3 regions of the Rhizobium sp. ARZ01 genome follow, and region 3 is predicted to be linked to each of the others. Evidence: predicted binding sites of a transcription regulator. Region 3 holds the regulator's gene; each other region holds the start of a gene.
The links. Region 3 encodes HrcA, which represses chaperone genes, less so after heat shock. Its sites were predicted from a motif close to GTTAGCACTCNCNNNNNGNGAGTGCTAAC; they were not measured.
Positions count from the first base shown of each region.

Region 1 (7,987 bases), on a different contig from region 3:
CGATCGGAAGGCCGTGGCAGTCCCAGCCGGGCACGTAGTTGGCGTCATAGCCGCGCATCTGGAACGAGCGGTTGATGACGTCCTTGAGGATCTTGTTCAGCGCGTGGCCGATATGGATGTTGCCGTTGGCATAGGGCGGGCCGTCGTGCAGGACGAACTTCTCGCGGCCGGCGGCAGAGGCGCGCAGCTTCTTGTAGAGATCCATCTTCTGCCAGCGGGCCACCGTTTCCGGCTCCTTCTGCGGCAGGCCGGCACGCATCGGGAAATCCGTCTGCGGCAGGTAGAGGGTGGAGGAATAGTCGATCTTCTCAGCGGTATCGGTCATGGCTTGGCTATCGCTTCATCGCGCGAACTGTCGCGCTACAGGTGGGAATCTGTCTGTCGGTGACGGCGGGGGCGTTGTTCGAAACGCCCGAAATCCCGGACCTTCCGGCCTCGCTCAGAGCGCGCGGAAGGCCGGGCCACTAATTCGCAGATCGATGGTCAGCCGGTAGAACATCATGACGCGCGGTATTACGGCGTTTTGGCGCGATTGAAAAGGTGCGGAGACGCAGCCCGCACGTTTTCTTCTTCAGCAACAGAGCAGCCGGTCGATTTCGCCGAGGGGGCGCACATCTGAAAGGAGTGCCCGCGCCTCCTCCTCGTCGCGCTTCATCTGCACGACCAGCGCGTCGAGTCCGTCGAATTTCAGTTCGTCGCGCAGGTGCTCGAAGAAGGACACCGTGCAGGTTTCGCCATAGAGATCGCCGGAAAAATCGAAGACGAAGGTCTCAAGCAGCGGCGCACCGTTGCTGTCGACGGTCGGCCGACGGCCGTAGCTTGCGACGCCGTCGAAGAGTGTCCCGTCGGCGCGGCGGAAGCGGACCGCGTAAATACCGGTTCGCAGTTCCACCTCTGGCGGAAGCTGCATATTGGCGGTGGGGAAACCGAGCGTGCGACCAAGCTTCTTGCCGCCGATCACCTCGGCTTCCACCGTGTAGTGATAGCCGAGCAGGCCCGCGGCTTCAGGCACGCAGCCTTTCGCAAGCAGTTCGCGAATGCGGCTCGACGAGATCACCTCGGCGCTCTCGTCACGGAAGGCATCCACCAGGGTCACGCCGAAGCCGTTTTCCTCACCGGCTGCCATCAGGAAGGCCGGTCCACCTTCTCTGCCCTTGCCGAAATGAAAATCGAAGCCGGTGACGACATGGCTTGCGTGCAGCCACTCCATCAACACCTGGCGGACGAAATCCGCTGCCGCCGTCTGCGAGAACTGCCGGTTGAAGGGATATTCGATCACTGCCGAAAACCCCATGCCCTCGAGGATTTTCGCCTTCAATGACGCAGGCGTCAGGCGGAAGACCGGCTGATCGGGGCGGAAGACCGTGCGGGGATGCGGCTCAAAGGTGAGGACCAGCGCCGGCACGCCTCGCGCTTTGGCGATATCCAGCGCCCGCTGCAAAACCGACTGATGCCCCCGATGAACGCCATCGAAATTGCCGATCGCGATCACGCCGCCGCGAAGACGCTCGGGCAGCGGCTCCTTCGTTTCGTTGCGATGGAATACGGTCATGTGCCCTCGTCCGTTGAAATCACTGCAATCGCGGCATCCACCATTTCGGCGCCGCCTTCTCGCGCGCCAGAAACGCTTCCAGCTTCGCCTCGTCGGTCTTGCCGTCCTTGACATATTCCTTGGCGTGAATGCCGCCGGAAATATAGAGCACATCGAGGCCGAAGGCTTCGGCGCCGCGCACGTCGGTCGGCATGCCGTCGCCGATGGCAATCACGCGTGAAAGATCGAACCCGTCCCGCACCTCGCGTGCCTCCTCGAGCGACTTCTCATAGATCGGCCGATGCGGCTTGCCGGCGATCAGCGTCGTTCCACCCAGGTCTGTGTAGAGCTTGGCGAGCGCGCCGGCGCACGGGATCAGCCGATGGCCGCGTTCCACGACCAGATCGGGATTGGCGCAGATGAAGGGCAGATGGCGGGCCGCGAGCTTTTCCAGCTCCGCGCGATAGTCCTCCGCCGTTTCCTTTTCGTCATTGCGCAGGCCCGCGCAGACGACGATGCCAGCTTCCTCCGCCGAAACGGCCTCGACGCCAAGGCCGTCCAGCAACGCCTCGTCCTTGCGCGCACCGATGAAGTAGATCTTCTCCGGGCCGGCGGTGATCAACGAGCGGGTCACGTCGCCGGAGGTCACGATGCGGTCATAGGCCTCATCCAGAACGCCAAGGCCGCGGATCTGCACTTTTACACCGGGGCGCGGGCGCGGCGAATTGGTGATCAGCACAACCGTCAGGCCGGCGGCGCGCGCTTCTGCCAGCGCCTCGGAAGCCTGCGCGAAGGCCTCGACACCGTTGTGCAGTACGCCCCATACGTCGCAGAGCACGACGTCGTACTGATCAGCGATCTCGCGAAAGGATTGAATACACTTGGCCATGCTGGTTCCCCGATCCTGAAGAGCCCGGCTGACATCGCAAAGCCGGACCGAGAAAACAAGGGCCAAATGGCAATTTTGCCGTTCACCGGCTCAAATGAGCGCGTTCAGGGCGAACCCCGCCACCGCACAGACAAGGAGCGTGTAGACGATCCCAAGGCGCAAGCGGAACAGCATGAGGGCTGCAGCGGCGGTCAGCAGGAGAGAAAGGGGATCGAGAGAGGCCGGTTCCGGCAGCGCCATCGAGACCGGGCCGATCCGAAGGGTACCCACCTCCCGGAAGAGAACGTGCAGGCCGAACCAGACGGCGAGATTGAGGATGACGCCGACGACGGCCGCCGAGATCGCCGCAAGCGCGCCGGACAGGGCTGCGTTGGCGCGCAGACGCTCGACATAGGGCGCACCGAGGAAAATCCAGAGGAAACAGGGAACGAAGGTCACCCAGGTGGTGAGGAACGCGCCGAGCAGGCCGGCCACGAGCGGATCCAGACCTGCCGTATCCCGGAACGCGGCGAGAAACCCGACGAAGGATAGGACGAGGACCAGCGGCCCCGGTGTCGTTTCGGCGAGCGCCAGCCCGTCCACCATCTCTCCCGGCTTCAGCCAGTGATAGGTCTCGACCGCCTGCTGGGCGACATAGGCGAGCACCGCATAGGCACCGCCGAAAGTGACGACCGCCATCTTGGAGAAGAAGATGCCGATGTCGGCAAATGCACCCGGCCCCTCGGGGAGCAGCGGCAGAAGCGCAAAGGGCGCCGCCCAGAGAGCGGCGCCCACGACGGTGACGCCGAGTGTTGCGCCAGGCCCCCGCCGCCTGTCAGCAAAGGTCTCACCGACCACCGAGGGTTTGTCTGGTGCATGCGCCTTGTGGCCAGCCGGCGGCTGCAAAAGCCCCGGCGACCTACGCGCGACAAGATAGCCTGCAATGCCCGCCGCCGCGATGACCAGCGGAAACGGCAATGCGAAGAAGAACAGACCCATGAAGGCGAGTGCTGCCAGAAGGCGTGCGAACGGCGTCTTGAGTGCGCGACCGGCAACCCGCACCAGCGCCTCGAGGACGATCGCCAGAACTGCGGCCTTCAAGCCGAAGAAGAGATTTTGCAGCCAGTCGGTCCGCTGAAAAAGAGCGTAGGCCGCCGACAGCGCGCAGATGACGAGGAAGCCCGGCAGCACGAACAGCGTTCCGGCCACGATGCCGCCGCGCGTGCCGTGCAGGAGCCAGCCGACGTAGGTGGCAAGCTGCTGGGCCTCTGGCCCCGGCAGCAGCATGCAGTAGTTCAGTGCATGCAGGAACCGGCTCTCCGAGATCCAGCGGCGCTCGTCGACGAGTTCCTTGTGCATCAGCGCGATCTGGCCGGCCGGACCGCCGAAACTCAAAAGACCGATCTTCGCCCAAACGCGGAGCGCCTCGCGAAAGGAGGGATGCGGCGGCGCCGACAGCTCGGCACCGCCGGAAAGAACCGGCTTATCCACGATCGTCCCTCTTGCGCGGCGTGTGCGAGACCCAGTCGTGCTTCTCGTCCGTGGCGTCACGCGCCCAGCGATAGAGCGCGTCATAGACGAGCATGCCGGCCTCAAGCTGTTCGAGATCGTCGACATACATGCGCGACAGACCGAGCGAAATTGCGAGCAGCCCCGCCGCCTGCGGTTCGAGATCGGGCCGATTGGTGTCGGCGCCACGGACGATGCGCGCCACATGCTTCAAGGCGGGGAAGGAAAGGCCAAACTCCTCCACCATCACGTCGAAGCTGCACAGCTCGCCCCGATGGCTCCAGAACACGCCCTCAACATCGAAAGGCGTTGCCCCGAACCGTTCGGCCACGGCCTCCACCTCGGAGGGAGAGACGAAGAGAAATCTCGCTTCAGGATCGATGAAACGGCGGATGAGCCAGGGGCAGGCGATACGGTCGATCTTCGGGCGCGACCGCGTGACCCAGAGCGTGCCGCCGGCCGTCTCTTCCTGCGGCAAGCTCTTGACCGGAACGAGCGGCAAGGCAGTCTCCTGCCATGCGGCAAACCCGCCTTCGAGGATTTCAGCTTGCGCGCCGGCACGGCGCAGGAAGGCGGCAACGCCCTCGCTCAGCTTTAGCCCTTTCTGGCACGTGACCACCACCCAGCGGCCGCGGTAGGCCGGAGCCCAGGCCTCGACATCTGCGTAGCTTTTGCGGATTGCCGAGGGTAACAGGCAAGGAGCGGCGGCGAAATCATCGTCGTCGCGCACATCGATGATGACCGGCGCTCTCGGCGTGCCGATCAGGCGAGCAAGTTTTTCGGGAGAAATTGCGTTGTAGGAAGCCATGATACGTCCCTCGATAGAGCCAAAAAGGACGCGAAATTCGGCATGGCGCCTCGTGGGGCATTCGCAAACCCCATGCCACCGTTAAACATAATCTCGGCAATCAAGTCAATCGGATCCGGGGAGCCAACTTTTTTGATGGCCAATTCTTGACTCCATCCGGACCCAAGCCTATCTCCCCTATCGCTAGCACTCACCAACTTGGAGTGCTAACACCTATCCACCGGGTCGGACCCGACCTGAGAAATGTCATTTGATCGAGGGATTAGACAATGGCAAGCACCAACTTCCGTCCGCTGCACGATCGCGTCGTCGTACGTCGCGTCGAGTCCGAGGAAAAGACCAAGGGCGGCATCATCATTCCGGATACCGCGAAGGAAAAGCCGCAGGAAGGCGAAATCGTCGCCGTCGGTTCGGGCGCGCGTGACGAAAGCGGCAAGATCGTCGCTCTCGACGTCAAGGTCGGCGACCGCGTCCTGTTCGGCAAGTGGTCCGGCACCGAGGTCAAGCTCGACGGCGAAGAGCTTCTGATCATGAAGGAAGCCGACATCATGGGCATCATCGGCTGATCGCCGGTTCCCCACGAACGTTTCTGTAAATTTCAAGCCGGAACCACCGGCATTTCGAAACCAGGAGTTTTGAAAATGGCAGCCAAAGAAATCAAATTCGGCCGCACCGCTCGCGAAAAGATGCTTCGTGGCGTCGACATTCTCGCTGACGCAGTGAAGGTCACGCTCGGCCCGAAGGGTCGCAACGTCATCATCGACAAGTCCTTCGGCGCTCCGCGCATCACCAAGGACGGCGTTTCCGTTGCCAAGGAAATCGAACTGGAAGACAAGTTCGAGAACATGGGCGCCCAGATGGTCCGCGAAGTCGCTTCGAAGACCAACGACATCGCCGGTGACGGCACGACCACCGCAACCGTTCTGGCCCAGGCGATCGTTCGTGAAGGCGCAAAGGCCGTTGCTGCCGGCATGAACCCGATGGACCTGAAGCGCGGCATCGACCTCGCCGTCAAGGAAGTCGTCAAGGATCTCCAGGCCAAGGCCAAGAAGATCAACACTTCGGAAGAAGTTGCACAGGTCGGCACGATCTCGGCAAACGGCGAAAAGCAGATCGGTCTCGATATTGCTGAAGCCATGCAGAAGGTCGGCAACGAGGGCGTCATCACGGTTGAAGAAGCCAAGACCGCCGAGACCGAACTCGAAGTCGTCGAAGGCATGCAGTTCGACCGCGGCTACCTGTCGCCCTACTTCGTCACCAACCCGGAAAAGATGATCGCAGACCTCGACGACGCTTACGTTCTCCTGCACGAGAAGAAGCTGTCGAACCTGCAGGCGATGCTCCCGGTTCTTGAAGCCGTCGTTCAGACCGGCAAGCCGCTCGTCATCATCGCTGAAGACGTCGAAGGCGAAGCTCTTGCAACGCTCGTCGTCAACAAGCTGCGTGGCGGCCTCAAGATCGCTGCCGTCAAGGCTCCTGGCTTCGGCGATCGCCGCAAGGCCATGCTCGAAGACATCGCCATCCTCACGGGCGGCACGGTGATCTCCGAAGACCTCGGTATCAAGCTCGAAAACGTCACGCTCGACATGCTCGGCCGTGCGAAGAAGGTTTCGATCTCCAAGGAAAACACGACGATCGTCGACGGTGCCGGCCAGAAGGCTGAAATCGAAGGCCGCGTCGCTCAGATCAAGGCCCAGATCGAAGAAACCACTTCGGACTACGACCGCGAGAAGCTGCAGGAACGCCTTGCAAAGCTCGCCGGCGGCGTTGCTGTGATCCGCGTCGGCGGTTCGACGGAAATCGAAGTGAAGGAAAAGAAGGACCGCATCGACGACGCGCTCAACGCGACGCGCGCTGCCGTTCAGGAAGGCATCGTACCGGGCGGCGGCGTCGCTCTGCTGCGTGCCTCCGCCCAGCTGAAGGTCAAGGGCGAGAACGCCGACCAGGAAGCCGGTGTCAGCATCGTTCGCCGCGCCCTGCAGGCTCCTGCCCGCCAGATCGCCGAGAACGCTGGTGACGAAGCTTCGATCGTCGTCGGCAAGATTCTGGACGAGAAGAGCGACAACTTCGGCTACAACGCCCAGACCGGCGAGTATGGCGACATGATCGCCATGGGCATCGTCGACCCGGTCAAGGTCGTTCGCACCGCTCTCCAGGACGCTGCTTCGGTTGCCGGCCTGCTCGTCACCACCGAAGCCATGATCGCCGAGCTGCCGAAGAAGGAAGCTGCTGGCGGCATGCCGGGCGGCATGGGCGGCATGGGCATGGACGGCATGATGTAATTAGACGAAAGTCTTATGACATGCAGGGGGCGGCCTTCGGGCCGCCCTTTTTGTTGTTTCCTGCGACTTGATAGCTGCAAATTCGTGCTTGAAGTTATTGCTGGTTGCAAAAAACACAGTATAGAAGCGCCCCAAGCAAGCAAAAGACTTGCCGGAAGGGGTGAGGTGTCGGGAATGCGAGGGCCGGGAACGCGTTGCGCATTAACCCTGCAGCGAACATGTCCTTTGAATTCAAGGAATGCCTAATCATAATATGATTGCCGGCACGATCGAAAGATCTTGTCGGAGGACGGCTGTTTGACTGGCAGGCTCTTTGCCGGGACCGGACAGGCGTCGCGAAGTGAATTGCGATCCGGAGAAGCCCGCACCTTCGCCGAACGCAGTGAGTTTGCTTGCAGCGTCGTCACGGAAAGACGGCGCGATGGTGGAGTCGGACCTACCGGCTGGGGTTAGATGTGTTCAAGATTGCCAAGACCGCTTTCGCTTCGCCGTTCGTGCCTGGCTCCATTTCATTCGATTCCTCGGACAATGAACTGCTGACGCAATATTGCGTCACGGAGCGTTGGACCGGCGACCTGTCGAACGGTCTTTTCCGGCTGGGCGAGAAAGCCGCCCGGATGCATGGGCTGGATCAGCGCAATTGCGGTCTTCTCAATCTCGTGCGCTGCTATGAGCCACTGGATCGCGGCCGAGTGCTCGAATTGTTCGAACAGGCGGCTACCGCATCTTCGAGCTTCTGCTTTTCGACGACGATCAACGCGACCGGCGCACCGCGCCAGCCGGTCTTCTGCGTCGGTGAATCGACGGGCCTTGAGCAGCGCTATGCCGGCACGATCATCGGGCTATTCCTCTTCCCTCGCTTCCAGCTCGATCGCGTCAGCCAGGTATTCAAGCCGCAGTAAACGCAAGGTCTGGCAAATCCTATGCGGCCTTCGTTTCGCCCTTGCTCGTCATCGGTTGCGGCCGACCGAGGTAGTATCCCTGCGCTT
Region 1 covers NZ_JACVAE010000001.1:198,395-206,381, reverse strand. The annotation lists gene ileS (isoleucine--tRNA ligase) at 1-325, opposite strand, end outside; gene IB238_RS00915 (bifunctional riboflavin kinase/FAD synthetase) at 572-1,552, opposite strand; gene IB238_RS00910 (TIGR01459 family HAD-type hydrolase) at 1,572-2,420, opposite strand; gene chrA (chromate efflux transporter) at 2,511-3,890, opposite strand; gene IB238_RS00900 (sulfurtransferase/chromate resistance protein) at 3,883-4,716, opposite strand; gene groES (co-chaperone GroES) at 4,986-5,282, shown strand; gene groL (chaperonin GroEL) at 5,358-6,998, shown strand; gene IB238_RS00885 (hypothetical protein) at 7,454-7,900, shown strand; gene IB238_RS00880 (EAL domain-containing protein) at 7,920-7,987, opposite strand, start outside.
Region 1: groES (co-chaperone GroES) is a predicted target of HrcA. The motif match lies at 4,899-4,927, and genes of this name have one in related genera.

Region 2 (7,987 bases), on a different contig from region 3:
CAACTTCACCGGCCGATACGGACAGGTCGATTCCGGCGACCGCGGTGACCCGGCCATACCGCTTGACGAGCCCCTTGGCTTCGATGACGATCGTGCTCATCGCCGTCCGTACCTCATCACCGCCATGCCAAGCACGAGCGCCGCCGCTGCGATGACGCCGAGACCCGCCATGCCCCAAACCGTCGAAGCGTTGACCTTTACGCGGAATTGCGCAGACTCCGATACAGGACCGCCGGTGGCGCGCACGGTAACCATGTAGTCGCCCGCGATCGCGCGTTCGGAGGGGGTAATCTTGACATTCACCTGGCTCGTGGCATCGGGCGCGATCATATTCACGCGTTCGGGCTCGAACTCGACTTTCCAGCCAGAAGGTGGATTGGCCGCGAGCTCTATGTCGCTTGCGGGCGCGCTGCCTGTGTTGACAAGCGTAAAGGGGAAACGTGATTCCTTGCCGGCCACGGCCTCGCCCGAAAGCCGTTCCTGCGGGCCAGTCAGGGTTACCTCAGGCTGCCCGGTCACTTCGATGCTAAGTTCAGTCGAGGTGCTCGTTCCGCCGCCAGAAACCTCCATCACCACCGGATAGCGTCCGGCCGGCGCGGACCTCGGAGGCGTAACCTCCAAGGTTACGTTCTCGCTCGATCCCGCTTCGATCGGCAGGCCGGTGATTTCTTCCGAACCGTAGCCGCGTTTGAAGCGCGTCTGGAAACCCTCGGGAGCGTTTGCCACAAGGTTGAACAGACTTTCCTCGGCGCCGTCGTTGGTCACTTCCATCCTGAAGCTAAACGTCGAGCTGGTCGTGCCCCTGAGTGCCGGCAACTCGGACTTTAGCTCCAGGCCGGCGCCCTCGTCTGCGTTCGACAATTTCACTACCAGTGGGAGATCGGCGGTCGCATTGCCGTAACGCGCCTTAACGTCGATCGGGACGCTTTCGCCGCCAACACCCTCAGGCGGCGTCAGTTCTAGATTGACCTCTTCCGTCGCGTTGGGCGCAACGATGACCGCCGAAACCTCGCGGTTGCCGCCCTTGAGCGACCATTGCCAACCGTCAGGAACCCCAGACACTTGCAGGGATGCTCGCTGCGGCGGCAGGTTGGCGTTGCGTAGGGTCAACTGAATCGATTCAGTCTTGCCTGGACGGATCGCCAGTTCCGGGTGCGGCGTTGTTAGCCAGAAGCCGGTCAATTCAGGCGCTTGCTGCGGCTGCTGGGCAACCGCTTCAGCACACGCAAACGTCGCTGCTACAGCCAGGGCTGTAATCCATCGAGCAGATTTCCTCATCTCCTTCTCCCATCGATGTTAACGTCATGCGTCGGGCAACCACCTACCGGATCACCAGCAAGTGTTTCGACCCGGCGCGAAACAGATCGAGCACTATCGGTTCTTTAACGCTGTCTCGAGTTCCCGCGATAGGCCGGCGATTGGCAGCAACGATCACATCGCCCATGCGCAGACCGGCTCGGGCCGCAGCACTTCCATCTTCAACGCTGGAAACAACCACGTTGCCGGCCGCATCCTGGAACTCAGCGCCCTCAAGGCGAGCGGGCATGGCTCCAGGCTTGGCAATTGCCTCGTCCGGCTCGATGCGCATTGACACCGTTTTGCGAACCCGATCGCGCAGAAATTCGATTTCGACTTCCGATCCGACCTGAGCCAGGCCGACACGATTGCGGAGATCTGCCGAGCCCGTGACTTTCCGATTGTTGACGGCGATGATGACATCGCCAGCTCGAAGGCCCGCCTGTTCCGCGGGGGAATCTGTCTCAACGTTGCCGACGACGGCGCCGTAGCTTTCCTCGATGCTGAGCGCTTCGGCGAGATCGGGCGACAGGTCCTGCTGGACGGAGATACCGATCCGGCCGCGCCGCACTTCGCCATGCTCGATCAGTTGCTCCATCACGGCCGACGCCATCGCGATCGGAACCGCAAAGCCGATGCCGACATTGCCGCCGGTGGGCGCGATGATTGCGGTGTTGACGCCGACCAGCATGCCGTCTGTTGTCACCAGTGCGCCTCCCGAGTTGCCGGGATTGATCGAAGCATCCGTCTGGATGAAATCCTCATAGCCCTCGAGATTGATGCCGCCACGGCCAAGGGCGCTGACGATGCCGGAGGTGACGGTCTGGCCAAGCCCGAACGGATTGCCGATCGCGACAACGGAGTCGCCGACCCGCAGGGCACCAGAATCGCCAAACGAAAGCGCCGTCAGCTTGTCGGCGACGATCCTCAGCAACGCTATATCGGTTGCCTTGTCGCTGCCCACCAGGTCGGCCGTGAAGCGGCGGCGGTCCTTCAGGGTTACCGCAATCTCGCCGGCGTCCGCGACGACATGGTGATTGGTGAGGATATAGCCTTTGTTGGCATCAACGATGACGCCGGAGCCCGCGCTCAGCCGCTGTTGTTGCTCAGGTAGGTTGAAATAGCGACGGAAGAAGTTGGTTTCGGCGGAAGCGCGAGACCTCACTGCAATGTTGACGACCGCCGGCGTGACGTCCTCCAAGACATCAGCGAGCGAGGGTTGCATGCTTGCCGACATCGCCGACTGCGGCCGTGCCGCCGGAAGCGGCGCAGGAACCAGTATGAGGACGAGTGCGGCGAATACGCCAACGTATTTCGACGAACGCGTGGTCATTTTTGGCCCCTAACTCTTTAGTTCCTCCTTCGGTGCAGGGGCGAGCCGTCGGGTCCAGCCTCATTGGAGTCACGATTTTGGCTCCTGCCAAACCAGCACCAGCCCGATAAACGCCGCGCCGATTCAGGCGCAATGCATCTCTTACTTCACAAGTCTACCCAAAGCCCGCGCCCCGTCGGGGGGCGCGGACCTATCATTGCAGTCAGAAGTCCATGCCACCTCCCGGCATCGGCGGGAGCGGTACATCCTTCTTCGGCTTCTCGGCGACCATTGCCTCGGTGGTGATCAGCAGGCCGGCGACCGAGGCCGCGTCCTGCAGCGCGGTGCGAACGACCTTGACCGGGTCGATCACGCCCTGATCGTAAAGATCACCGTACTCGTTCGTTTGCGCGTTCCAGCCATAGCCAAATTCGGTCTTCTCGCGCAGCTTGCCGACAATGATCGAGCCTTCGGCACCCGCGTTCTCGGCGATCTGGCGCACCGGCGCCTCGATCGCGCGGCGAACCAGGTCGATGCCGTGCCTCTGGTCGGCATTCTCGGTCTGAGCGTTGTCCAGTGCTTTGACGGCTCTCAGCAAAGCGACGCCTCCGCCGGGCAACACGCCCTCCTCGACGGCCGCCCGCGTGGCGTGCATGGCGTCGTCGACGCGGTCCTTGCGTTCCTTCACCTCAACCTCGGTTGAGCCGCCGACGCGGATGACGGCAACGCCGCCGGCAAGCTTGGCCAGCCGCTCCTGCAACTTCTCGCGATCGTAGTCCGACGTGGTTTCCTCGATCTGCGCCTTGATCTGCGCGACGCGGCCCTCAATCTCTGTCTTTGAGCCAGCGCCGTCGACGATCGTCGTGTTGTCTTTTTCGACGACGACCTTCTTGGCGCGGCCAAGCATATTGAGGGTCACGTTCTCGAGCTTGATGCCCAGATCTTCAGAGATCGCGGTTCCGCCAGTGAGGATCGCTATGTCCTCCAACATCGCTTTGCGGCGGTCGCCGAAGCCCGGCGCTTTGACGGCAGCGACCTTCAGGCCGCCGCGCAGCTTGTTGACAACAAGCGTCGCCAGCGCCTCGCCTTCGACATCCTCGGCGATAATCAGCAGCGGCTTGCCGGATTGAACGACCGCTTCGAGAACCGGCAGCAATGTCTGCAGGTTCGAGAGCTTCTTTTCGTGGATCAGGATGTAGGGTTCCTCGAACTCAACCCGCATCTTCTCGGGGTTGGTGACGAAATACGGCGAAAGATAACCGCGATCGAACTGCATGCCTTCGACGACTTCCAGCTCCGTCACCGCGGTCTTGGCTTCCTCGACGGTGATCACTCCTTCGTTGCCTACCTTTTCCATCGCTTCTGCGAGGAAGCGGCCAATCTCGGTGTCGCCATTGGCCGAGATGGTGCCAACCTGGGCGATCTCGTCGTTCCTGGTGACTTTACGGGCGTTCCGCCGCAGTTCCTCGACCACAGCTTCGACTGCTTTGTCGATACCGCGCTTGAGGTCCATCGGGTTCATGCCCGACGCCACAGCCTTCGCACCTTCCTTGACGATCGCCTGAGCGAGAACAGTCGCGGTGGTGGTACCGTCACCAGCGATGTCACTGGTCTTCGAGGCAACCTCCCGCACCATCTGTGCGCCCATATTCTCGAACTTGTCCTCGAGCTCGATCTCCTTGGCGACGGTGACGCCGTCCTTGGTGATGCGGGGCGCGCCGTATGACTTGTCGATGACGACGTTACGGCCCTTTGGACCGAGCGTAACCTTGACAGCATTGGCGAGGATGTCGACGCCGCGCAGCATCTTTTCGCGGGCGTCGGAATGGAATTTCACTTCCTTGGCAGCCATTTTTCTACTCCTTCCTGAGGCAGCATTCCTTGTCTGGCATGGGTCCGGATCGGCACTAGGCTGCGTTTCTCGCTGCGGCGTCGACCTCGATCACGCCCATCACGTCCGATTCCTTCATGATCAGGAGATCCTCGCCATTGAGCTTGATCTCGGTGCCCGACCATTTGCCGAACAGAATGCGATCACCCACTTTCACATCGAGCGGTCGCAGCTGCCCGCTGTCGTCGCACGCACCCGGGCCGGCGGCAACGACCTCACCTTCCTGTGGCTTTTCCTTCGCCGTGTCTGGGATGATGACGCCGCCGGCCGTCTTTTCCTCGGCCTCGATGCGGCGAACCAGGATTCGGTCATGCAACGGACGGAACGTCATATCGCTCTCCTCATGGACAAACAGATTTTTCAACGGGTCCTCCGCACCGCATTCGAAGCGAACCGACGCGGGGCGCGCCGACCTTTTCGGCATCGCGCGCAAATCGATCTGGTTTTTGTCTTTTCGAGTTTCAAGAGGGAATCAGAAATTTTTTAGCACTCTACCAGGTCGAGTGCTACCGGCATGAATTCATGAGACTATTTCACGTCGCTGGTGGTTGGGGGGTGTGGCTGCCTCTTGACGCAAGGCATCATGATCCCCACCTCATTCTCATCGACGCCCAAGTGGGTCGACACCAGTCCGGGAGCCCCAAGCTTCTTGGCGCTCCCTCGTACCTATGTTTCGACGAAGTCTTCCGCGGCTTCGGCCCGCCATCGTTGCTCGGTGGCACGTCGCCCTTCAATGGTTCGTGGCCGCACGTGGAAATCGAGGAGAATGACAACGAAATCCGCCTGATCGCGGAGGTACCAGGCGTCGATCCAGACAACATCGAGGTGCTGCTGGAAGATGGCGTGCTTACGCTTCGCGGCGAGAACAAATCGGAGACTGAGGACAAGGATCGCCGGTTCAGCGAGCGCTACTACGGGCGCTTCGAAGGGCGGCTGGCCCTTGGTCGCCAAGTCGATGAGGACAAGGTCGCCGCAACGTTCAAGAACGGTCTGCTCACCTTGACGCTGCCGAAGACCGAAAAGGCGCGAGCCAACGTCAAGCGGATCACGATCGACAGCACCAAATAATACCGACCGCGCAAGCCAGCCGGGTGCTAACGTGCCCGGCTGGTTATTCGCGTGGCAAAAACCGATGATGACGGAACCCCTTGCGCGAGACGGACAAACCGGCCGCGCTGACCGGAAGTCGTGGAGCACGTCAGCACAAGCCAGCCCTGGCGATTGACATCAACTGCCCACGACCAAACATTGATCCCGTAGCACGCATTTTTCGCCCGTCACGCTCTGTGATGACTTCGGCGCGCGTCTCGGGGCGACCCCAACCCGCGATGCCGCCATTGCCTACGCAAAGCGACAGAAACTGAATTGCACCGTCGTAGACGACAGGAGCCGCCGTCCCTAGTTTTCGTTGATATCAACGGCAAGCTCTACCATTCAATCCCCGTTGCTGCGCGATCGGCGCATCGATCGGCATCGCCAATTTTCGGAAGAGCCCGCCGCTGAAGCGGCGGGCCGTGCTCTCCTTTTCTCGATCATACATGTGCATGCGGGTTCCGCCGATAGTCCCAGAGTGCCCAGGCTGACACGGCGGTGACGAGCACGCCGAGGACCACATGGGTCCACATCGCGTTCATGTTCGCCGCGAATTGAAGCAGCCAGGGCGAGACCATCAGCCAGGAGAAGATGCCTCAACCGCACCACAGCCTACCGCTCCTCCAGGCCCAAAAAGCGGCCGCCGGAACAATAATGAAAAGCGAAAGCTGGCACCGTGCCGTCTGAAGAAGGCATTCTTTCGATGGGAACTGAATTCCCAGTCCGTATATGTTTGACGTGCCGCTCATATGAGAACCGCCCGTCGGAAAGCTGGCAAGGCTTTGAAGCAGGCGCCCAGATAACTCCGTCAGATATCGTACCGCGAATCGAGCTCTCGCAGGGCAGACCGAACCTCATCGATTGAAACCGGCTCAGGCGTTCCTGGCATATGACGGAGAGCTGGCTTCGAATCTATCGCGTAAAAGTCCGAAGCCCACGCGGCGAGAATGGCCCGTTTATCATCGACAGAAAGTGCAGGAGCCTTCACCACGTCCATTGGACGTCGAAACGGCGACCAGTGAGATGCTAGAACTTCCGGTCCGATGTTCACGGCAGTTGCGGCAATCTGCTTAAACATATCGTCCATCATCGGTTCACCTCAGCTTACGTGTGGATCCCGACTCCACCTCGGATAAGTCGCCGTTACCGGGTCAGTTTCCGGCGCAAGCAGGTCGTGTTTTTCCGCAAAGGCGGCAAACAACCCACGCGCGGTCTCAGCTTCGATCTCCCCGCGCAAGGCGGCGCCGCACGCCTTGAGCGCAACCGAATGCGGACCATCCCTGAGCGATATCGGCCACTCGACCAGATGGCGGTAAGCGTCCATCACGCTTCTCACTTCCGTCGGAAATCCAAGGCCGACGAGAATACGCACAGGGTTCTCGAACATATCGGGTTTCATAACTCTCTCCTTTCCAACCCGGTGTGCCCATGGGCGCCATCGAAACGGCGCCCATATCCGATGTTTTCGTTTAGGCGGCGCTCTGGGCTTCGATCTGCGGCGCGGCGTCCGGCCGTCTAAGATCGGAACCGCTTTGAATGCTGACCTTGCGCGGTTTCAATGCCTCAGGAATTGCCCGGACGAGATCGATGGTCAGCAGACCATTGCTCAATCCCGCTCCACGCACCGTGACATGGTCGGCGAGCTCGAAACGATGTTCGAACGGGCGGCCGGCGATGCCTCGGTGCAGGTAGGCTTCGGACGGAGAATCCTGCTTCTTGCCAATAACGGTGAGAAGATTGGTCTGGAACGTTAGGTCCAGGTCGCCTTCGGCGAAGCCGGCAACCGCAATCGAGATGCGGTAGCTGTCGTCACCCGTCTTGACAATGTCATAGGGCGGCCAATCGCTGGTCGAACGGTCGCGCTGGGCGTTTTCCAGAAGATTAAAGAGCCGGTCGAAGCCAACGCTCGATCGGAAGAGAGGCGTGTAGTCGTAAGATGTTGCCATAGCCATATCCTCCTGAAAGCAACATGGGTATGGAGCGCCGAAAGACGGCGCTTCCAGCATTGCCAGCCCTGTTGTCAGCGGCTGGCGGCAAATGATCTGGAAATCTCAGTGCAGCTTGAACTCACCTTCAATACGGCGCCATTCGTTCGGCCAGATCAGGCACTGATGCGTATAGCGAACGGAATGCAGCGGGCCGTCGAGATTGACTTGCCAGATTTCTGGTAGGCAGTCAGTGTTAGCGGCAGAAGGCTCAGACCGACAAAATCTAGCGCAAGCGACGGAAGCCATCAAATTGGACGCAGCCTATGTCGATAGATATCGCGACCATTAGACGTATTGCCCGCCTTGCCCGTCTTGCACTCAGCGAAGACGAGGCTGAAAAAATGTGTGGCGAGCTGAGCAAAATTCTGACCTTCATCGAGCAACTTTTGGAGGTTGATGTCGAAGGCA
Region 2 covers NZ_JACVAE010000005.1:156,980-164,966, forward strand. The annotation lists gene IB238_RS23225 (ABC transporter ATP-binding protein) at 1-100, opposite strand, end outside; gene IB238_RS23230 (NEW3 domain-containing protein) at 97-1,278, opposite strand; gene IB238_RS23235 (Do family serine endopeptidase) at 1,322-2,629, opposite strand; gene groL (chaperonin GroEL) at 2,832-4,460, opposite strand; gene IB238_RS23245 (co-chaperone GroES) at 4,516-4,830, opposite strand; gene IB238_RS23250 (Hsp20/alpha crystallin family protein) at 5,022-5,567, shown strand; partial or broken gene IB238_RS23255 (SPW repeat protein) at 6,032-6,175, opposite strand; gene IB238_RS23260 (hypothetical protein) at 6,400-6,681, opposite strand; gene IB238_RS23265 (DUF982 domain-containing protein) at 6,691-6,990, opposite strand; gene IB238_RS23270 (Hsp20 family protein) at 7,061-7,537, opposite strand; partial or broken gene IB238_RS24780 (protein usg) at 7,643-7,756, opposite strand; gene gatC (Asp-tRNA(Asn)/Glu-tRNA(Gln) amidotransferase subunit GatC) at 7,843-7,987, shown strand, end outside.
Region 2: IB238_RS23245 (co-chaperone GroES) is a predicted target of HrcA. The motif match lies at 4,982-5,010, and genes of this name have one in related genera.

Region 3 (7,987 bases):
TCAGGTCGAAGGACATGCGCGGGAAGATCTCGCGGGCAAGGCGGATCGCCTTCAGTGCATCGTCGACGTCGTGCAGCCGCCCTAAGAATTTCAGGTCCCGGTCATTCAGAGCCTGGACACCAAGCGAGACACGATTGACGCCGGCAGCCCGATAGCCGCGGAAGCGCTCGGCCTCGACGCTGGAGGGGTTGGCCTCCATGGTGATCTCGATGCCGTCAGGCACATGCCAGTGGCGGGCGATGCCGGAGAGGATCGCGTCGACGGTGGCCGGCGTCATCAGGGACGGCGTGCCGCCGCCCATGAAGATGCTGGTCACGGTGCGTGAGCCCGAAAGCCCCCGCATTGTGGCCATCTCCTTCAGGAAGGCCGAAACGAAGCGCTCCTGGTCCACTGGCTGATGGCGCACGTGGCTGTTGAAGTCGCAATAGGGGCATTTGGCGGCACAGAAGGGCCAGTGCACGTAGACGCCGAAGCCGGGATCCAAAGGATCAGTGGCAATCGGTTGTTTCGGTACGAACGCGGTGACCGCCGTCATGAGTGGCTCACGCCTCCAGGCAGGTTTCGACGAAGCGCTTGAAGGCGCGGGCGCGGTGCGAAAGCGCCTCCGTGTCTCCTGGCTTCCAGCCGTGCTTTTCCTCCGCGCTCATCTCGCCGAAGGTGACGCCATGGTTCTCCGGTTGAAACACCGGGTCGTAGCCAAAGCCCTGTTCGCCACGCGGCGGCCAGACGACAGTGCCTTCGATCTCGCCGCGAAACATCTCTGTGTGTCCGTCCGGCCAGGCAAGGCAGAGGACCGAGACGAAACGGGCGGTCCGGTCGGCGGATGTCGCGGCTCCTTTTTCGGCAAGCGCGGCTTCGACCTTCTGCATCGCCATGGCGAAGTCGCGGCTGCCGTCCTCATTTTCAGCCCAGTTGGCCGTGTAGACGCCGGGCGCGCCGCCGAGCGCGTCGATCACCAGGCCGGAATCGTCCGAGAGCGCGGGAAGGCCCGCCGCCTTCGCCGAGGCAAGCGCCTTGATCGCGGCGTTTTCCTCGAAGGTCGTGCCGGTCTCGTCGGGTTCGATGAAATTCAGATCGGCGGCGGATTTGGCCTCGAAGCCGAGCGGGCCGATCAGATCGCGGATCTCGCGGATCTTGCCGGCATTGTGGCTGGCGACGACGATCGTCCGTGTGTCGAGCTTGCGCATGTCGTGTCCTGTCAGGTCAGGCCCCAGAGGGCGGGTTCGGCGCATTCGAGGCTGTTTCCGGCGGGGTCGCGGAAATAGATCGAGCGGGCGCCGGTCGGCCAGCGGAAATCCGCTTCGATGGCGATTCCTGCTTCTTTGAGCTTTTCCGCCCAGAAATCAAGATCGCTGGCCGGAACGCGAAAGCAGACGTGCCCCTTTCCAGTGGTTCCGTGGACCGGCACGGGAAGGGCGTGCGGCGGCGGCGGGACGATCGTTTCCTTGGGGTTGAAGATGAGGAGGACACCGGGGCCGCAGCGGAAGAAGACGTGACGGTTCGCATGGCGGGCGATCTTCTCCAAGCAGAGAAGATCGCCGTAGAAGGTCTCTGCGGCGTCGAGATCGTCGGCATAAAGGGCAGTCTCGAGCACGCCCTGAAGGATCGGTTTCGTCTCAGGCATGAAGCTTGCCCCGGTTCGTCCCAATGTCGATCAGGGCAAGGTGCCCGAAGGGCCGATGCGGGGCAAGCCAATCCAGACTCAGGCGATCGCCTGCTTCTGCAACTCGACGAGTTCGGCAATCCCGCCCTTGGCAAGAGCCATCAGGCTGGCGAACTCCTCCTCCGTGAAAGGCTTGCCTTCGGCCGTGCCCTGGATTTCGACGATGCCGCCGGAGCCGGTGATGACGAAGTTGGCGTCCGTCTCCGCGGCCGAGTCTTCCAGATAGTCGAGGTCAATCACCGACTGGCTGGCGAAGATGCCGCAGGAGATCGCAGCGACATGATCCTTCAAGACCTTCTCTACTTTGATCATGCCGCGGGTTTCCATCCACTTCAGGCAGTCGTACAGCGCGATCCAGGCGCCGGTAATGGAGGCGGTGCGGGTGCCGCCGTCGGCCTGAATCACGTCACAGTCGATGGTGATCTGTTTTTCGCCGAGCGCAGTCAGATCGACGACGGCGCGCAGAGAACGGCCGATCAGGCGCTGGATCTCCTGGGTGCGGCCGCCCTGCTTGCCGGCCGCGGCCTCCCGCTTCATCCGCTCGCCGGTGGCACGCGGCAGCATGCCGTATTCGGCCGTCACCCAGCCCTTGCCGCTGTTGCGCAGCCACGGCGGCGTCTTTTCCTCAAGGCTCGCGGTGCACAGCACATGCGTGTCGCCAAACCTCACAAGGCAGGAGCCCTCCGCGTGCTTGGAAAAATTGCGCTCGAAGGAAACCTTGCGCATCTGGTCGGTTTTTCTGCCTGACGGCCGCATCGCGAACTCCTGGATCATGTCTTTGTCTGGCGATGCTTCTAGACCACTTCGCCGGGGGAGGAAATCGCCCAGTTGGCCGATTTCCGGGAATTTCATCCGCCGGGTGGCGGGTCAGGTGGTCGCATTTGCCCTTGTGCGTGAGCGGGCGGGGTTAGTATAGTCAGACCAAAGGGAAACGTTTGATCGGCATGGTATTGAGGAACTCTGCGGAGACAGACATTCACAAGGCGCTGGACGAGCGATCCGGCGAGATCTTCCGCCGGATCGTCGAGAGTTACCTGGAGAACGGCGAACCGTTGGGATCGCGCAATCTCTCCCGGATCCTGCCGATGTCGCTGTCGCCCGCATCCATACGCAATGTCATGAGCGACCTTGAGGCGCTGGGGCTGATCTATTCGCCCCATGTCAGTGCCGGCCGTCTTCCGACGCAACTCGGACTTCGCTTCTTCGTCGATGCGTTCATGCAGGTAGGCAACATTTCCGATGAGGAACGGGCCTCGATCGCCCGGCACGTCCATCGACCAGTGCACGGACAGAGCGTCGAGACGATGATGGGCGAGGCAAGCCAGATGCTTTCTGGGATGTCACGCGGCGCGGGTATCGTGATCACGACGAAGAGCGATTCCGTGCTCAAGCACGTCGAGTTCATCCGGCTGGAGCCGACCAAGGCACTGGTCGTACTGGTCGGCGAGCATGACCAGGTCGAAAACCGCATCATCGAGCTGCCGGCAGGCACGACCAATTCGCAATTGACGGAGGCTGCAAACTTCCTCAACGCGCACTTGGCCGGCAATACGATTCACGAAGCGCGCACCCAGTTGGAACGGCTGCGCTCGGAGGTGCGTCAGGAATTGGACCTTCTGTCGCAGGATCTCGTCGAGCGAGGGCTTGCGGTGTGGTCAGGCGGTTTCGAAGAGACCAAGCCGACGCGCCTGATCGTGCGTGGCCGTGCAAATCTGCTCGAAGGGCTCGCCGGTACCGAGGATGTAGACCGGCTGAGGATGCTGTTCGACGACCTGGAGAAGAAGGACAGCCTGATTGAGCTTCTGAACCTCGCGGAAGCCGGCTCGGGCGTGCGCATCTTCATCGGCTCCGAGAACAAGCTGTTCTCGCTCTCGGGCTCGTCGCTGATCGTGGCACCCTACCGCGACGGCGAGGAGCGGATCATCGGGGCTGTGGGGGTTATCGGGCCAACGCGGCTGAATTATTCACGGATCGTGCCGATGGTGGACTATACGGCGCAGTTGATGTCGCGACTTTCCCGCTGACGGCGCGGGTCGGTTTCTTTAAGATTGTCGAACAAGCCTTGATTTTTTCGATCCGAAGCTCGATATCCGCCTCAACTCCCTCCCATCGTTCGCGTAACTGGAAAGTCTTGCGCGTGGTTGGGAAGTAATAACAAGCGCCGTGCACCCACCGGGATGGGCAGGGCTGCCTTGGCCGTTCAACCCTGTGTGTCGCCTGTGGGCAGCCCACGCGACGCGCGCGATTTCTCAATCCGGAGAAACCTATGACCGACGATACCAGCAAACACGCACCCGAAGCCGCAAATGACGAGGCCGAGATCGCCGCTGTGTCGCCTGAGGGCAATGAAGCCGAAGCGCAGGCAGCAGACGCCGATCCGATCGCGCTGTTGCAGGCGGAAAACGCCGACCTGCGCGACAAGTACCTGCGCCTTGCCGCCGAGATGGACAACCTCCGCCGCCGCACCGAGCGCGATGTCAAGGACGCCAAGTCCTATGCAGTCGCGGGCTTCGCGCGCGACATGCTGGCTGTTTCGGATAACCTGCGCCGCGGGCTGGAAGCGATCCCTGCCGAAGCGCTGGAGGCTGGCGAGGCAGGACTGAAGGCACTGGCCGAAGGCGTCGAGATGACCGAACGCTCCATGCTGGCTGCGCTCGAGCGCCATGGCGTTCGCAAGCTGGAGCCGATCGGCGAGAAGTTCGACCCGCATTTCCACCAGGCGATGTTCGAGGTGCCGAACACAGAGGTGCCGAATGGCACCGTCCTCCAGGTCGTGCAGGACGGCTACAAGATTGGCGACCGCGTGCTGCGCCCGGCCATGGTCGGTGTTTCCAAGGGCGGGCCGAAGGTGCCCGCGAACGGCGGCGATCAGCAGGGCTGATCTACGATCAAAGCGGATCTGAAGAGTTGACCCGGCCACGCTTCGCTGCGGCCGGGTTTTTCATGTTCATTGATACACACAGCCGTCTGCTGCGCACGTAGGGTTTTACTGCGGCTTTTCGGAAAACCGAAAAACGGTCCCGTCGTCTTGCCTTCCTGTGGTGCGCGCTATGTACGTGCTGGCGGTCAGCGCCGCAGATCGACTACAGCAAATATGCGAAGCTGAGCCCCTTCGAGCTCAAGGACGCGCTGATTGGCGTTGCCTCCGGAAAAGCCAACCGCACCATGCTCAATGCCGGTCGCGGCAATCCGAATTTTTTGGCGACGACGCCGAGACGGGCATTCTTCCGGCTCGGGCTTTTTGCCACTGCGGAAGCCGAGCTTTCCTACTCCTACATGTCGAACGGCATCGGCGGTCTGCCAAAGATCGAAGGCATCGAGGGGCGTTTCCAGCGTTTTGTCGCCGAGCATCAGGAGCAGCCGGGCGTCAGTTTCCTCGGACGATCGATTTCCTACGTTCGGGACCAGCTGGGACTTCCGGCGTCCGAATATCTCCATGAGATCGTCGAAGGCATCCTTGGCTGCAACTATCCCGTTCCGCCACGAATGCTCCGCATCAGCGAGGAAATCGTCAAACACTATCTCGTCAGGGAAATGGTCGGCGGATACATGAGCCCGTCCGATCTCGACGTCTTTGCGGTCGAGGGTGGCACTGCCGCCATGACCTATATCTTCGATTCACTGAAGCAGAACAAAGTGCTCAAGGAAGGCGATACGGTCGCCATCGGCCTGCCGGCATTCACGCCCTATATCGAGATCCCCGAACTGAACAATTATCGTCTGAAGGAGGTCCACATCAACGCCGACCCGAACCAGGACTGGCAGTATCCTGATGCGGAATTGGACAAGCTGCTCGACAAGGCGGTGAAGGTCTTCTTTCTGATCAATCCCAGCAATCCGCCTTCGGTGAAGATGGACGAGCGTGGCCTCGAGCGCATTGCGGGCATCGTCAAGGAGAAGCGACCGGACCTGATCATCCTCACGGACGACGTCTACGGCACCTTTGCCGACGACTTCAGATCGCTCTTTGCGACGTGTCCCAACAATACTCTGCTGGTCTATTCCTTCTCCAAATATTTCGGCGCGACGGGTTGGCGCCTGGGTGTCGTCGCCACGCATCGCAGCAACGTCGTGGACGCCAAGCTGAAGGATCTGTCGCAGGCCGACAAGAGCGAACTGGCCGGCCGCTACGCCTCTCTGGTGCCTGACGTATCGAAGCTGAAATTCATCGATCGGCTGGTCGCCGATAGCCGCACCGTTGCGCTCAACCACACTGCCGGCCTCTCGACGCCCCAGCAGGTGCAAATGGTGTTGTTCGCATTGTTCGCCGTGATGGACGAAAACGATGTCTACAAAGGTCAATTGAAGAAGGTCATTCGACGGCGGGAGACGGCTCTCTATCGCGAACTGGGTATTCCAGCACGGACCGATGCGAACGAGGTGGACTACTACACGCTGCTGGATCTGGAGGATATCGCACGCCGGCTCTACGGCGATGAATTTGCTGCCTGGGTGAAGAAGAACGTTGCCCCGACAGAGCTCTTGTTCCGCATCGCCAACGAGACGGGAATCGTGTTGCTTCCAGGCAGCGGCTTTGGCACGTTGCATCCGGCCGGCCGGGCGTCTCTCGCAAACCTTGACGAATACGAGTATGCCGCCATCGGCCGTGCGCTACGGACAATGGCGGAAGAGACCTACGAAATGTTCCAAAAAGAAGCAAGGCCGAAGAAGTAGCGCTCGTGGGTCGCTTCTGCTACCCGGATGGGTCTCAGGCGGCGTTCGACGCCTGCTCCTCGCTCAGGCAGGCGTAGATCGCCGTTGCCGAATCCGAAGAGCGGAGCTTCGCCACCATGGCCGGGTCGCGCAGGACGCGGGCGATGCGCGAAAGAGCCTTCAGGTGATCGGCGCCCGCGCCCTCGGGCGCAAGCAGGAGGAAGACGAGATCGACCGGCTGGTCGTCCAGCGCTTCGAAGTCCACCGGCGTTTCCAGACGGGCAAACAGGCCCGTGATCTGAGTGAGATCCTTTAGCTTCCCGTGCGGAATTGCGATGCCGTTGCCGACCCCCGTCGAGCCGAGACGCTCGCGCTGGAGGATCACATCGAAGATCTCGCGTTCCGGAAGGCCGGTGATCTTGGCCGCCTTTATCGCCAGCTCCTGAAGCAGTTGCTTCTTCGAGCTGGCCTTCATGGCCGGGATAATCGCACTCTGCTGCAGCAAACCTGCCAATGCCATGCCTCTGTCCTCGTGAGCCGCAGTGAAAGGATTGAAGCGGGATGCGCCGCGCCCCTGGGCGCATCCCCCTGCCACTTTAGCCTTTGATATTGGCTGCATCTATCCAGCCAATATTGCCATCGTTTCGTCGATAGACGATGTTGAGTTGTTCCTGACCGACGCTGCGGAAGAGAAGAACCGGCTCGTCTGTCATGTCGAGCGCCATGACGGCGCTGGCAACGGACATCGTCTTGAGCTTCTTGGTGCTTTCAGCCACGATGGTCGGCGCGTAGTCGGCCGGGACTTCGTCCGCATCCTCGGGAACCGAATCCATGACCGTGTAGGCGACTTCCGCCTGGCCGTTCCCGTTGTGGTGGTCCTTGAGCTTGCGCTTGTATCGGCGAAGGCGCTTTTCGATCCGATCCGACGCGGCGTCGAATGCGATAATCGGATCGTTCGCTTCGCCATTGGCCTGCAGGGCAGCACCGGTGTCGAGGTGAACCTTGCAGTCTGCGCTGAATCGCGAACCGGACTTTTCCACGATGACGTGGCTCGAATAGCCTCCATCGAAATATTTGGTTACGGCCGCTCCGATCTGTTCTTCAATTCGCAACCGGAACGCGTCGCCGATGTCCATATGTTTGCCGGATACACGCACACTCATGGAGTTTCCTCTCTCATTGTGATTTGCGCGTAACAGTCTATTCCAACCGGACCCGTCATCCAAGCACTTCGCGCGCGCAACGCCCTTTCGTCAGCGGTACCGGGGGAAAACGGGGATATGGTAAACCGGTCTGTCTTCTCTTCGGAATTGGGGCGGGCATCTATCCGTTCCTGGCCGCGGAGTCAACTGCTCCATCGGTGGTAGGGTTGCTCAGTGGGGACGTACGTCTTTGGCAGATGCTTAGAAACCGGCGGCCCTGGCAACGGCTCGCTTCTCCCTGCGCCGCTGCACTGAGGAGGGAATGTTCATCGCCTCGCGGTATTTTGCCACGGTCCGCCGAGCAATGTCGACGCCGGCCTCCTTCAGCATGTCGACAATGTCGTCGTCGGAAAGCACTGCCTCCGGCGTCTCCTGGGCGATTATCAATCGAATGCGGTGGCGGACGGATTCCGCGGAGTGGTTGTCGCCGCCCTCGGAGGAGCCAATCGATACGGTGAAGAAATATTTC
Region 3 covers NZ_JACVAE010000002.1:334,148-342,134, reverse strand. The annotation lists gene hemW (radical SAM family heme chaperone HemW) at 1-535, opposite strand, end outside; gene rdgB (RdgB/HAM1 family non-canonical purine NTP pyrophosphatase) at 543-1,187, opposite strand; gene IB238_RS15760 (VOC family protein) at 1,199-1,624, opposite strand; gene rph (ribonuclease PH) at 1,703-2,419, opposite strand; gene hrcA (heat-inducible transcriptional repressor HrcA) at 2,608-3,687, shown strand; gene grpE (nucleotide exchange factor GrpE) at 3,930-4,544, shown strand; gene IB238_RS15740 (bifunctional aspartate transaminase/aspartate 4-decarboxylase) at 4,742-6,337, shown strand; gene ptsN (PTS IIA-like nitrogen regulatory protein PtsN) at 6,372-6,836, opposite strand; gene raiA (ribosome-associated translation inhibitor RaiA) at 6,913-7,479, opposite strand; gene rpoN (RNA polymerase factor sigma-54) at 7,720-7,987, opposite strand, start outside.